Regions from separate parts of the Micromonospora sp. WMMD712 genome, predicted to be linked through region 1. Evidence: riboswitches for the same ligand, from Rfam matches in the RefSeq annotation. Region 1 holds a riboswitch; each other region holds the start of a gene.
The links. A riboswitch is a leader RNA that binds a small molecule or an ion and turns the genes downstream of it on or off. The one in region 1 is predicted to bind cobalamin.
Positions count from the first base shown of each region.

Region 2: it holds a riboswitch for cobalamin, as region 1 does, so the genes downstream of both, O7633_RS23480 (cell wall anchor protein) here and O7633_RS05905 (ribonucleoside-diphosphate reductase subunit alpha) in region 1, are expected to answer to the same signal.
Region 3: it holds a riboswitch for cobalamin, as region 1 does, so the genes downstream of both, O7633_RS23505 (acyl-CoA thioesterase) here and O7633_RS05905 (ribonucleoside-diphosphate reductase subunit alpha) in region 1, are expected to answer to the same signal.

Region 1 is NZ_CP120743.1:1,443,045-1,447,811, reverse strand. Features, by position in the region: gene O7633_RS05925 (glycoside hydrolase family 2 TIM barrel-domain containing protein) at 1-122, shown strand, start outside; gene O7633_RS05920 (sigma-70 family RNA polymerase sigma factor) at 221-745, opposite strand; gene O7633_RS05915 (SDR family oxidoreductase) at 895-1,656, opposite strand; gene O7633_RS05910 (ester cyclase) at 1,803-2,207, opposite strand; cobalamin riboswitch at 2,450-2,661, shown strand; gene O7633_RS05905 (ribonucleoside-diphosphate reductase subunit alpha) at 2,798-4,767, shown strand, end outside.
Region 2 is NZ_CP120743.1:5,390,892-5,395,516, reverse strand. Features, by position in the region: gene O7633_RS23490 (CbiQ family ECF transporter T component) at 1-405, opposite strand, end outside; gene O7633_RS23485 (hypothetical protein) at 398-1,201, opposite strand; gene O7633_RS23480 (cell wall anchor protein) at 1,279-2,727, opposite strand; cobalamin riboswitch at 2,862-3,001, opposite strand; gene O7633_RS23475 (hypothetical protein) at 3,071-3,550, opposite strand; gene O7633_RS23470 (peptidase) at 3,602-4,625, opposite strand, start outside.
Region 3 is NZ_CP120743.1:5,397,557-5,402,323, forward strand. Features, by position in the region: gene O7633_RS23495 (ATP-binding cassette domain-containing protein) at 1-431, shown strand, start outside; gene O7633_RS23500 (ECF transporter S component) at 428-1,414, shown strand; cobalamin riboswitch at 1,413-1,633, shown strand; gene O7633_RS23505 (acyl-CoA thioesterase) at 1,748-2,260, shown strand; gene tsaD (tRNA (adenosine(37)-N6)-threonylcarbamoyltransferase complex transferase subunit TsaD) at 2,443-3,480, opposite strand; gene def (peptide deformylase) at 3,484-3,999, opposite strand; gene alaS (alanine--tRNA ligase) at 4,082-4,767, shown strand, end outside.

The DNA.
Region 1 (4,767 bases):
CCGGGGTCGCGTCGGGGCTCTGCCTGGATGCCAGCGGCGCCGCCACCGCCAACGGCACGAAGATCGTCCTGTGGTCGTGCAACGGCGGCGCGAACCAGCGGTGGAGCCTGAAGACCTCCTAGCCGACGGCCACCCGGATCCGGGCCGGCCCGCGCACCCTGCGGGCCGGCCCGTCGTCCGTGCCCCCGTTGCCGGGGGTGGCCAGCGCCGACCGTGCCCGTCAGCCTTCGGTCACCGCGGCGCGGAGGGCGCGGAGCGCGTAGTAGACGCGGGAGCGAACGGTGCCGACCGGGACATCGAGGTCGGCGGCGACCTCGTGGGCCGTCCGGTCACGGAAGTAGACCTCGTGCAGCACGCGGCGGTGGTCTGCGCTGAGCCGGCTGACCGCCTGCCGCAGCGCCTCGTTCGCGATCGCGGTGTCGGCGGTCTCGTCGCCGGTCGCGCCGTACTCCTGGTCCGTCTGCGTGGCCACCTCGACCGGGCGGGCCTGCCGTCGCCGGGCCTCGTCGATGACGAGCCGCCGGGCCACGGTGAACAGCCAGCGTCGGCTTCGGCCGTCGCTGTCGGGCGGCAGCGAGTCGAGGTGACGCCACGCCCGCAGCAGGGTCTCCTGGATGACGTCCTCGGCGGTCTGCCGGTGGCTGTTGGTCAGGCCGTGGACGAACCGGGTCAGTGGCGTGCCGTGCGCGGCGAGCAGCTCACGGATGCGGGTGTCGGTGTCGTTGTCGTTGGCCAGGCAGGTCACAGGGCGGTCCAATCACTCGGGCGGCACGGCTGCCGGGAATGACGTTAGGAACGCCGGCTGACGTGTTTGTGACGATGTGGCGCGGCGGTCCGGCCCCGCACGCGCGGGGCCGGACCGCCGGACCGCGCCGCACGGCGCGGTCCGGTCGATCACCTCGCCTGGTCGAGCCAGAGGGCGTCGGGGCCGGCGGGGAAGCGCAGCTGGCCGGTGGTGTCGTGGACGGCCCGCCACACCGTCTCGGCGACGTCGCTCTCCCGGGTGAACAGGTCCTGGTTGACGAAGCCGCCGAGGGTCCTCTTCGCGAAGGGCTCGTAGGGCGCCGGGACCAGTCCCTCCAGCGAGGCGGTGAGGTCGATGTTGTTCGTCGCCCCGGCGGCGAAGTTCGTCGTCAGGCAGGCCCCCGGCTCGACGGTCCTGGCCCGCACGCCGAACTCCGCGAGCTCCAGGGCGAGGGACGCGGTGAACCCCTCGATGGCCATCTTGCTGGCCTTGTAGACGGCCGAGAGCGGCATGTGGCCGAGCACCACGCTGGAGGTCACGTTGACCACCACCCCGGACCCGCGCTCACGGAACTGCGGCAGCACCGCCTGGGTGGTCGCCATCACCCCGAAGGTGTTGGTCTCGAAGATCTCCCGGACCCGGGCCATGGGGGTGCCCTCGAAGACGCCGATCAGCCCGACGCCGGCGTTGTTGACCAGCACGTCGACGGGCCCCGCCGCGGCGAACGCGGCGGTGATCGTGTCGGGCCTGGTCACGTCGAGCTCCAGGACGCGGAGCCGGTCCGACTCGGGCAGGACGTCCGCGCGCGGCGTCCGCATGGTGGCGATGACGTTCCACCCCTGCGCGAGGAAGTGCCGGGCGGTCTCCCGCCCGTATCCGGAGGAGGCACCGGTGATGAGGATCGTCTGCATGGCGTGAATGCTCCTGTCGCCCGTTCGGATGGTTGCCGCACCAATGCTGGGCGGTGGCCGGGGGAGTCACATCTGTCATTCGACTTCCCGATCCGGGCGCCGCCGGGGCGGGCGACTCAGGCGTCGCCCCGGCGGCTGGCGTCCGGCTAGGACGGGAGGGCGCCGATCTGCTGCATGATGGTCAGCCGGTCGGGCGACACCCAGAACTCCGCGATCTTGCCGTCCTCGACGCGCATGACGCCGATGCCGACCGCCGAGACCCGTCGCCCGCTGGCGGGCACGCCCATGAGCTCCCCGTCGTGGGTGCCCTCGTACCGGCAGCGCAGCGCCACGAGGTCCCCGTCGGCGATCAGCTCGACGAGGGGGTGGCGCAGGTCGGTCATGCCGGCGAAGAAGGCGTCACCGAACTCCTTCACCCCCTGCCGGTCCATCGACGGCAGCCCGGCCGGGTGGAACCGGTAGTCGTCGGTGCACAGGTGCAGCGGGGTCGTCCGGCCGCGGTCGAGCTCCTGGAAGTAGTCGCGGACGATCCGCTTGTTCTCCTCGGACATGGGTGGTCCTCTCGGTCGAGGGGTCGGGATGGTGACGAGCCGGGGCGGGCCCCGCCGCGACGGCTCGCCGGTCAGTCTCGTGCGGCCGGCGGCGCGCGGCGTCTGTCAACCGACTGCATCTCGCCCTGCCGGCCGCCCGCGGTTCCGGCGCTCCGCTCACCCGTCGCGGTGGTGGGGTCACGCTGCGAGGCGACTCGCCCGGCACATCATCTGGTGTTGCCATCTTCGCCTTGCGCCCATATATGGTGTCACCCGTAGCTGGTTCGACCGCCGCTCCACGGTGGTCGAGGCAAGAGGGAACCCGGTGCGAATCCGGGGCTGCCCCGCAGCGGTGAGTGGGAACGACCGCCGTCAACGAAGCACTGGGCCCGGCCGGGCCTGGGAAGCGACGGCCAGTAGGCACCGAGCACGACGCCCGCGAGTCCGAAGACCTGCCAGCGTGCCGCACGCGTCGCGTGCGGCGGTCGAAGGCCGCGTGGGACGGCCGACGCCATCAGCCGGGCAGCGGCGGCGAAGCGCGCCGTCGCGGGTGCCCGGCGGCGTCCTCCCGCGCGCCCTCGACCTCGGCGACGGGCTTGAGGAGGGCGAACATGGGCGCGACGCGGGAGCTGGCGGGGCCGGGGCAACGCCGGCACGTCATGCAGGTCCGGAAGCGGGACGGCGACACCGAGCCGGTGGACGTCAACAAGATCGTCGAGGCGGTGCAGCGCTGGGTCGCCGACCTGGACGAGGTCGATCCGCTGCGGGTGGCGACGAGGACGATCAGCGGCCTGTACGACGGGGCGACCACCGCCGAGCTGGACAAGCTGTCGATCCAGACGGCGGCGGAGCTGATCGGCGAGGAGCCGCAGTACTCGAAGCTGGCGGCGCGGCTGCTGGCCGCGTACGTGGCCGAGGAGGTCCGCGGGCAGCAGGTGGACAGCTTCAGCCAGTCCATCCGGTACGCCCACGGCCTCGGCCTGATCGGCGACGACACGGCCGTGTTCGTGGCCGCCCACGCCCGCGAGCTGGACGACGCCGTCGACCCGGCCGGTGACCTGCGGTTCGAGTACTTCGGCCTGCGCACCGTCGCCGACCGCTACCTGCTGCGGCACCCGCAGACCCGGCTGGTGGTGGAGACGCCGCAGTACTGGCTGCTGCGGGTGGCCTGCGGACTGTCGCAGACGCCGGGGGAGGCGGTCGCCTTCTACCGGCTGATGTCCAGCCTGGCGTACCTGCCCAGCTCGCCGACGCTGTTCAACTCCGGCACCCGGCACACCCAGATGTCGTCGTGCTTCCTGGTCGACTCGCCGCGCGACGAACTCGACTCGATCTACGAGCGCTACCACCAGGTCGCGAAGCTGTCGAAGTTCTCCGGCGGCATCGGCATCTCCTGGTCGCGGGTGCGGGGCCGCGGCGCGCTGATCCGGGGCACCAACGGGCGCTCGAACGGGATCGTGCCGTTCCTCAAGACGCTCGACGCCGGGGTGGCGGCGGTCAACCAGGGCGGCCGGCGCAAGGGCGCGGCCTGCGTCTACCTGGAGCCGTGGCACCCGGACGTCGAGGAGTTCCTGGAGCTGCGGGACAACACCGGCGAGGAGTCCCGGCGCACCCACAACCTGAACCTGGCCAACTGGATCCCGGACGAGTTCATGCGCCGGGTCGAGGCCGACGGCGACTGGTCGCTGATCGACCCGTCCGACGCCCCCGAGCTGCCCGACCTCTACGGCGAGGCGTTCGACTCCGCGTACCGGGCGGCGGAGAAGAAGGCCGTCCGCACCGTGAAGGCCCGCGACCTGTACGGGCGGATGATGCGCACGCTCGCGCAGACCGGCAACGGGTGGATGACGTTCAAGGACGCGTCCAACCGGCTGTCCAACCAGACCGGCGAGCCGGGCAACGTGATCCACCTGTCGAACCTGTGCACCGAGATCCTGGAGGTCAACGACGACGCCGAGACGGCCGTGTGCAACCTCGGCTCGGTCAACCTGGGCGCGCACGTCGGGGCCGACGGCGTCGACTGGGACCGGCTGCGCGCGACGGTCCGCACGGCGGTGGTGTTCCTCGACCGGGTCATCGACATCAACTACTACCCGGCGGCGCAGGCGGCGGCGTCGAACCCGCGCTGGCGGCCGGTCGGGCTCGGGCTGATGGGCTGGCAGGACGCGCTGTTCACCCTGCGCCTGCCGTTCGACTCGCCCGAGGCCCGCGAGCTGTCGACCCGGGTGCAGGAGGAGATCCTGCTGACCGCCCTGGAGACCTCCGCCGGCCTCGCCGAACGGTTCGGCCCGCACCCGGCGTACGCCCGGACCCGGGCCGCCCGCGGCGAGCTGCACCCGGACCTGTGGGGCGCGGAGGTCACCCAGACGGCGCGGTGGGCCGCGCTGCGCGCGCGGATCGCCGCGCACGGCCTGCGCAACTCGCTGCTGGTCGCGATCGCGCCGACCGCCACCATCGCCTCGATCGCCGGCTGCTACGAGTGCATCGAGCCGCAGGTGTCCAACCTGTTCAAGCGCGAGACCATGTCCGGCGAGTTCCTCCAGGTCAACACGTACCTGGTCCGTGAGCTGAAGGAGCGCGG
Region 2 (4,625 bases), 3.9 Mb from region 1:
CTGCTCGACGGCGACGGGCCCGAACAACCGGATGCCGGCCGCCCAGGCTGGCAGCGGGACCTCCGGCAACCGGATCAGCACGTGGTCGCCCTGCCCGCCGCCGAACACGATGCGAAACACCACCCGCATCACCACGATCACCGCGCCGAGCACCAGGTACATCCGGAACGCCAGCGCCCAGGGCGCGTCGCCGCGCCGCCGGACGACCACCAGCGCGGCGACGGCGATCAGCAGTGCCAGCGGCAACGGATTGGTGGTGTGACTGGCCGCCGTGGCCAAGCCCAGCGCCCAGAGCCACCACGCGCCCGGGTGCAGCCCTCGGGGCAGCGGCGCCGACGGCCACCACGACGCCGCCCGGCCGGTCCGGGCGGTCGCGCCCGGGTGGCGTCTGGCCCGGTCAGTCATCCTGGTCGGCGGTCCGCCGCCGCCTGGCGGCGATCACGCCACCGGCGGCGAGTGCCGCCAGCAGCAACACCCCCGCCGCCGTGCCCAGCGGGACGCCACCGTCGCCACGGGGTGCGGCGACACCGGTCAGCACCGGTTCCTCGGAGTCGCTCGGCGATGGGCCGCCGGACCCGCCGGTCGGCGGCGCGGTGGCCGGCGCGCCAGGTGTCTCCGGCGATCCACTGACCGGTGTCCTAGCGGAGGGCGCCGCAGACCCGGACGCGCGTGTCGTCGGCGCTGCCGAACCGGGGCCACCGCCGGCCGCCGACGAAGGCGCGACCGGCCCGCCGCCTGCCGGTGGCGTGACCGGTGCGCCACCGGTGGTGGGCGGTGGTGGTGGCGACGGTCGTTTCGGTGCGATGCCGGGACGGGGCGCGTCGTTGGCGGTGCGGTTGAGGGAGAACGACCAGCCCTCGAAGGTGCCGGCCGGCGGCTTGCGGTTGAGCACACCCTTGTCGCTGTACGTCCAACTGCCACCGTCGGCCGCGTGCCAGTACGACCAGTAGGCGCTGGCCGGAGGCGTGTCGACGCACTTCTCGGCCGCCGCCGACGGTTTGCCCTCGATCCGGCAGACGAACCCCTCGCCCCAGCGCAGCGTGCCGGTGACCTGGAAACCGGCGCTCTTCAGCGCCGTCAGGCCGGTCGGCTGCTCGCCCCGGGCGCACCGCACCACCGTTCCGCCGCCGAGTTCGTTGAAGTCGACCACCACGGTGACGCCGGAGGCGTCCGGGCAGTAGCCGGCCGCACCGGCGGCCATCGCCGGGCTGCCCGGTTCGCCCACCACGCCGACGGCGGCCAGGACGACGGCCAGCCCGGCGCGGACGATCCGGACGATCACGTCGCCCTCCGTCGGCTGAGGAGCAGCAGCAGCGACCCACCACCGACCATCAGGAGCGCGATCAGCACGTACGTGGTGATCGCCGCGCCGGTCGTCGGTAGGCCACCCGCACCCCCCGGGGCGGTCGGCGCGGCAGTCGGGGCGGCGGTCGCCGACACGGTGGGTGACGGGGCCGGTGCCGTGGTGCTGGCGGACGCACTCGGGGTCGGGCTGGCCGGTGCGGTCGGCGTCGGCGACCCGGTGGGTGTGGGGGACGCCGTTCCGGTCGGTGAGGCCGTGCCCGTTGGAGTCGGCCCGGGCGACGACGGCGGAAGGTCGAGGCCGATGCGGCCGAGCGGCACCTGGGCGAGACCGAGCAGTGCCTGCGCGGTGGCCCGACGCCACTGGTCCCGGGAGACGTCGTCGATCCCGGACCCGACAGCGGCGGCCAGGCCTTCGGCGTTGTAGGCGATGGCTCCCGCGTCGGCGGCTGCGCCGCCGTGCGACGTGGTCAGCTGGAGCACGCGGAGCGCGCCCGCTGCGCGGGCGGCCTCGGCATGGCGTCCGGAGGCGGCGAGCGCCTGCCCGGCCAGGCCGGTGCTGTTGGAGTTCGCGCCGGTCGTCGGCCCCGAGCCGCCGAACGACCCGTCGGAATGCTGCTGGGCGACCAACCAGTCCACGCCCCGATCCGCCGCGGCCGCGGCACCCGTGGCCCCTTCGTCTGCGGCGGCCAGCAGCGCCTGCACGGCCATCGCGGTCGAGTCGACGTCGAGGGTGGCGCCGGCCTGCTCGTCGCACGACGGCGACGGGCCGTCCCCCGTGTCGGGGTAGAGCCGGAAGCCACCGGCCGCGCACTGCTGCCGGACGAGGAAGTCGACGGTGTCCTGCGGGACGTCGCCGCTGCGGGCCAGGCCCAGCACCGTGAAGGACTGGTCGAAGGTGTTGCTGGCGTCCGGACCGCTGTCGGCGGTGGTGCGGCTGGTGATCCGCCCCCGCTGATGCCCGGCGTCCGCCCCGGCGACCAGCGACAGGGCCTCGGCCCGCAGGTCGAAACCGCCGAAGTCGGTGGGATCAGCTCCGGCGGCGGCGGCCGCGTAGAGCAGCTTCGCGGTGGCCCCGCCGTCGGTGAAGCCCTCGATGCCCCAGTCGTCGTAGCTGTTGTAGGAGCGCACGTGCGCCGCGACCTGCGCGGTCGCCGCCTGCCGGGTCGGCACGGCCACCCCGGTCGCGGACAACGCGATGATTCCGTCGATGGTCAGGCCCCAGTCAGGGCTCCCGAACGGCCCGGGAAGTGCCCCGTCGGCGACCTCACCGGCCAACCAGGACGCTGCCTCGCGTGCCGCGGCGGCGTCGGCCGGTGCCGGTGCGGCAACCACGGTCAGGGGCAGGGCGGCGATCGCGGCGAGGGTCGCCGCTGTGCTGGCGGCGAGACCGGTGCCGATCCGCCGGTGCCGGGACAGGGACATGGGGTGCCTTTCGCAGAGCGGTCGGTGAAGGCGCCGGAACGCAGCCGAGGAGTCGGCACCCGCTCGCATGACGACGCGTTGCGCGGGGTGGACGGACCTCGGCGGCCCGGACTTCACCCTGTAGACCTCGACAGTGGAAGCCGCTCGTCCCGGGCGAGGCATTCCGGCTCGCGGGGTCGATGCCTCGCTCACGGTTGCGGGTCAGCGCCGGCTTCAACCGACTTTCCCCCACACGGGACGTATGCAGTTGTGTGCCCGGCGTGAACCGGGTGCCGACACGGTACCGCCCGCACGTCGAGTGACGCCAGAGCGGTGGCCGGCACCCGGCACGTCGGTCGACGGGTCAGGGAGCGGCGATGCTCGGTGGGGCGCCCGCGCCGAAGGACCAGCCCTCGACGCTGCCCGGCGCGGGGTTGTAGCTGGTCGCGCCGGACGTGCTGTAGGACCAGGCGCCGCCGCTCGGCGCGTGCCAGTACGACCAGTACGCGGTGACGGGTGGAGTGTTGACGCACGGCTCGGTCGCGGCGGTGGGCTTGCCGTTGATCCGGCACACGAACGCCAGTCCCCAGCGCGAGGTTCCGGTCACGGTGAAGCCCGCGCCCTGGAGGGCGGCCAGCCCAGTCGCCGGGTCGCCGAGGGCGCAGGCCACCTGGACCCCGCCGCCGAGGGCGGCGAAGTCGACCACCACGGTGACCCCCGACGTGCCGGTACACGCGGCGGCGTGCGCGGCCTGCGGCGCAGGCTCGACGGCGGTCAGCGCGACGGCGGCGACGGCGGCGGCCAACAGTCCGGCAAGCCGCCTACGAATGACGATTCGAAACATGGGTCCTCCCCGAGAGCAGACGAATGAGAATCAGGCGAGCGACGGAACGGCTCACGGGCAGTCGGGGGTCGGTGCGCCGGTCGTCGCGCCGGCGGCGGACAGGTGGGCGTACCCAGCGCCGGTCAGACCGAGGACGGCCTGCGCGGTGGCGCGGGCGGCGGTGGCCGGGTCGAAGGCGCCGCCGTCGAAGTCGACCGCCCCCCGGTCGGCTGACGCGCCGGCGCAGTCGACCTGGAGTCCGGCGAGGAACGTGCGGGCCCGCGCCCAGGCCAGCGGCCGGTGACCATCGCGCAGCGCCTGCGCGGCGAGCCCGGTGCTGTTCGCGTTCGGTGTTCCCCCTACGTTGGCGAACCCGCCGTTCGCGCCCTGCACCGAGAGCAGCCAGCGCAGCCCCGGGGCGGCGTCGGCCCTGCGGCCGGCCGCCCGCAACGCCTGCACCGCGAGCGCGGTGGCGTCCACGTCGGAGGTGCAGACCGGCTGGGCGGGCAGCAGCGGGTAGCCACCGTCGGCGCAGCGGGTGCCGGCCAGCCAGGACGCGGCCGCTGCCGGCACGCCCTGTGCGGTCCGGTCCAGCGCGAGGATCGCGAAGGACTGACTGAAGGCGTTGCTGTAGTCGCCGAACGCCGACCGGTCGGTGAACCGGCCGGTCGGCGACTGGAGCGAGCGCAGGCGGGCGACCAGGTCCACCCCGCCCACATCCGTCGGGTCACCGCCGCGCACCGCGACGGCGAGGGCGAGTTTGGCGGTGGCGCCGACGTACGCCTCGGTCGTGCCGTCGCCCACGTAGGCGTCGCGGACGTCCGGCCGGCTGACCCAGGCCAGCGCCCGCGTGCCGGAGTCGTCGGCGACGCCGGCAGCGGCGAAGGCGAACACCGCGTCGAGGGTGAGCCCCTGGTCCGGGTAGGCGACCCCGTCGTAGACCACCTCGAAGCGTTCCCCGTCGATTAGTTGCCGGGCCAGCCACCCGGCGGCGGCCTCCGCCCGGGTCGGGCCGGCGGGCGCGGGAGCGGCGAGCGCGGGCGTGGTGACTGTGAGGGCGGCGAGCACACCGCAGAACAGCGCGAGCAGGCGGTGC
Region 3 (4,767 bases), 3.9 Mb from region 1:
GGGCGCTGCTGGACCAGCTCACCCCCGGCCTGCCCGCCGACCGGCATCCCCGTGACCTGTCCGAGGGGCAGCGGCTGGCCCTCGCGCTCGCCGTCCAGCTCACCGCCGCTCCGCCGGTGGTGCTGCTCGACGAGCCGACCCGTGGCCTGGACTACCACGCCAAGCGGCAGTTCACCGAGGTCGTCCGCGCGTTGGCCGCCGCCGGCCGCGCCGTGGTGGTCGCCACCCACGATGTCGAACTCGTCGCGGCCCTCGCCGATCGGGTGATCGTCATGGCCGAGGGGGACATCGTCTCCGACGGCAGCACGGCGGAGGTCATGCTCGCGTCACCGGCGTTCGCCCCGCAGGTGGCCAAGGTCCTCGCCCCCGCGCCGTGGCTCACTGTGGAACAGGTCGCCACCGCGTTGACCCAGACCCAGGCACCGGCGTGACCGTGTTGCGGGTCGCCCCGCGTACCGCCGTGGTGCTGGCCCTGGCCTCGGCCGCCGCCCTGGCGACCTTCACCTGGCCGTTCTTCGTCCCCGCGCAGCCGGAATCCACCGCCCGCACCGGCGAGGCACCGGTGGTCTTCTTCCTGATGCTGCCGGTGCTCGTGGCGCTCGTGCTGGCCGAACTCACCTCCGGTGGCATGGACAGCAAAGCCCTGGCGATGCTCGGTGTGCTCGCCGCCGTCAACGCCGCGCTGCGCCCCCTGGGCGCGGGCACCGCCGGCATCGAGACCGTGTTCTTCCTCCTCGTCCTAGCCGGCCGGGTCTTCGGCCCCGGATTCGGTTTCCTGCTCGGTTCGACGTCCCTGTTCGCCTCCGCCCTGCTCACCGCCGGTGTCGGACCGTGGCTGCCGTTCCAGATGCTGTGCGCGTCCTGGATCGGCCTGGGCGCCGGCCTGCTTCCGGCGAGGCTGCGCGGACGGGCCGAGACCGCCGTCCTGGCGGCCTACGGCGCGCTCGCCGCCTACGGCTACGGCCTGCTGATGAACCTGTGGTTCTGGCCGTTCAGCGTCGGAGCGGACACCCAACTGTCCTACGTCGCGGGCGCGCCGGTGCTGGAGAACCTGCACCGCCTCGCCCTGTTCACCGCAGTCACCTCCACCTTCGGCTGGGACACCGGCCGCGCGATCACCACCGCGGTGGCGATCGTCCTGGCCGGCCCGGCGGTGCTCGCCGCGCTGCGCCGCGCCGCGCGCCGAGCCGCGTTCGACGCTCCGGTCACCTTCGTCGCAGCCGAACCGCAGCCGCCGGACCCGGTCGCCGACAGCGCCGAGGTCGCAGGCCCGGCCGGCACCGACGTGACCGATCCCGCCGCCGGGCCGGCCTCTGCGTCACCCGCCAGGCCACCCGGATCCATCGGCAAGGGCGATGGGGGAGGTAGGTCACATCCAGGTCCGAGCCGGCCGTCAGCTGACCAAGAACGCTAGGCTGGTTACCGGCGCTGGTTCGCCCAGGCGTTGTCACGCTCGGGCGTCGTAAGAGGGAACCCGGTGGGAATCCGGGACTGCCCCGCAGCGGTGAGTGGGAACGACCGCCGTCACCGGCACTGGGCCCGTAGGGCCCGGGAAGCGACGGCCAGTAGGAGACACCGGCGTACCCGGTCATGCCCGCGAGTCCGAAGACCTGCCCGCGCTGCGCACACAAGAGGTGTGTGCGCAGCCGTCGACCTCGCGGGCGGGTCGGGCGGGTGACGCGCTGCGGCGGGTCCTCGACGTGCGTGCCGGCTGGTCGACGGCATGCTTCCCGAGGACGGATGAACCATGCACGAGAGCGCCATTCTCGCCGGCCGGCCCCCGTCGGCGTCGCATCTGACCCTGTCACAGATCATGGACCAGCATCACACCAACCTGATGGGCACCGTCCACGGCGGCCGGATTCTCAACCTCATCGACTCCGTCGCCGGAGTGGTGGCCGCTCGGCATTCCGACGGGCCCGCAGTCACCGCCGCCATCGACGAGACCGCCTTCCTGCGCGCCGTGCGGGTCGGCGACGTCGTCCACGTCGACGCCCGGATCACCTGGGCCGGCCGCAGCTCGATGGAGGTCGCCGTCAAGGTCAGCGCGGATCGGTGGGATCGGGCGGTGCCGCCGGTCGACGTGGCCACCGCGCATCTGGTCATGGTCGCCGTCGACGACGACGGGCAACCACGGCCGGTGCCGCCGCTGCTGGCCGAGACCGACGGCGACCGGCGACGCTACCGTGAGGCGCAGATCCGCCGCGAGCACCGTCTCGCCTTGCGTCGGGCGCTACTCGACGGTGCCGAGGACGGCTGAGACCTGTCGCATTGTCGCCGCGACGCCCGCCGATCACCTCGCCACCACCGCTCAGGATCGTTGTTGCGTTGGTCGTCATCGGCGTGGATTGCGGTTGTGCGACTGCTCCTCTGAAGGAGTCTTCGTTCGTTCTGTAGCCTGGTGAGCGGTGTCTCGCGTGTCCGGAGGGCCCGTGTGGACAGTCAGCGCAGGTCCTTGCCGATGGTGGCATGAGTCAGCCGGGCGCTGGGGTCGGCGCCCAGGGTCAGCGGTGACGGGGGGATGCCGGCGCGCACGAGAAGACCGCCGATGGCGGCGATCATGGCGCCGTTGTCGGTGCAGAGTCGCGGCGCGGGGACGCGCAGGGTGATACCGACGGCAGCGCAGCGCTGTTCGGCGAGGGCGCGTACGCGACTGTTGGCGGCGACGCCGCCGACGAGCAGAAGCGTGTCGACGTGGTGGTCGCGGCACGCGGCGACGGCCTTGCGGGTAAGTATGTCGGCGACGGCTTCCTGGAACGACGCGGCGATGTCGGCCACAGGTAGCGGCCCGCAGTGGCGTTCGGTCCAGCGGGCGACGGCGGTCTTCAGGCCGGAGAACGAGAATCGGTACGGCGGGTCCTGCGGTCCGGTCATCGGGCGCGGAAAGGCGATTGCCGTGGGGTCACCTTCGCGGGCGGCCCGGTCGATGGCGGGGCCACCGGGGTAGGGCAGGCCGAGCAGGCGGGCGACCTTGTCGAAGGCTTCGCCGGCGGCGTCGTCGGCGGTGTCGCCGAGGTGGATGACGGGGTCGCGGGCGAGGTCACCGAGGATCAGGAGCGAGGTGTGCCCGCCGGAGACGATGAGGGCGATGCTGCGCTGGGGGAGGGGGCCGTGGTCGAGGATGTCGACGGCGGCGTGGCCGGCGAGGTGGTGCACGCCGTAGAGGGGGACGCCGAGGGTGAGGGCGTAGGCCTTGCCGGCGGCGAGGCCCACCTGAACGGCGGTGGCGAGGCCGGGGCCGGCGGTGGCGGCGACGGCGTCGATGTCGGCGAAGCCGATTCCGGCCTGCTGCAGGGCGTGTTCGACCATGGGGGTGATGGCGTGCAGGTGGGCGCGGGCGGCGATCTCGGGGACGACGCCGCCGAAGCGGGCGTGTTCGTCCATGCTGGTGGCGAGGGCGTCGCCGAGCAGGACGCCGTCGGCGACGATGCCGACGCCGGTCTCGTCGCAGGACGTTTCGATGCCGAGGACGACCGGCATGTTTCAGTTCTGTCCGGTGCCGACGCCGACGCCGGGGTGTTCGGCGGCGGCGGCGAGCAGTTGTTTGCGGAGCTTGGCGGGTAGCCGGTCGACGTAGGCGAGGCCGTCGAGGTGGTCGACCTCGTGTTGCAGGCAGCGGGCGAGGGTGCCGGTGCCGTCGATGCGCACGGGCCGGCCGTGCAGGTCGACGCCGGTGACGGTGGCGGTGGCCGGGCGGGTGACCTCGGCGTACTGGCCGGGCACGGACAGGCAGCCCTCGCTGTCGGTGACGAGATTCCGCTGGTCGGGTAGCTGCAGGACCGGGTTGATCACGTGGGCGATCGTGTGGGCGCCGGTGGCGTCGGGGCAGTCGAGGACGAAGATCCGGGCGTCGACGCCGATCTGGTTGGCGGCGAGGCCGACGCCGTGCGCCGTGTACATGCTGGCGAACATGTCCGCCACGAGGTGGGCGAGAGCGTCGTCGAAGACGGTCACCTCGGCGCAGCGGTGGTGCAGCACCGGGGTGCCGTAGCGGGTGATGGGTCGTGGGCTGCCGGTCGGTGTCTGCACAGTCGCCCATACTATGCAATTGCCAAAGACTTGCAGTAAGGGGTGGGGCGGTATGCGGACGGCGGAGATCAAGTGGCGGTTCCTCGCCCACTTCGAGGCGAACGGTCACGTCGTGGTGCCGTCGGCTCCGCTGCCCGCCATCAGCGACCCGAACCTGCTGTTCGTCAACGCGGGCATGGTGCAGTTCGTGCCCTACTTCCTGGGGCAGCAGACCCCGCCGTACGCGCGGGCGACGAGTGTGCAGAAGTGCATCCGTACGCCGGACATCGACGAGGTCGGCAAGACCAGCCGGCACGGCACGTTCTTCCAGATGAACGGAAACTTCTCCTTCGGTGACTACCTCAAGTCCGGGGCGATCCCGCTGGCCTGGGACCTGGCCACCAAGTCGGTGGAGGCGGGCGGCTTCGGGCTGGACCCGGAGCGGATCTGGGCCACCGTCTACCTGGACGACGACGAGGCGTACGACATCTGGCGGGCCACCGGCGTGCCGGCCGAGCGGATCGTGCGTCGGGGCAAGGCCGACAACTTCTGGTCGATGGGCATCCCCGGCCCGTGCGGCCCCTGCTCGGAGCTGTACTACGACCGCGGCCCGGCCTACGGCCGCGAGGGCGGCCCGGAGGTCGACGAGGACCGCTACCTGGAGTTCTGGAACCTCGTCTTCATGCAGTCCGAGCGCGGCCCGGGCACCGGTAAGGAGGACTTCCCGATCCTCGGTGACCTGCCGGCGAAGAACATCGA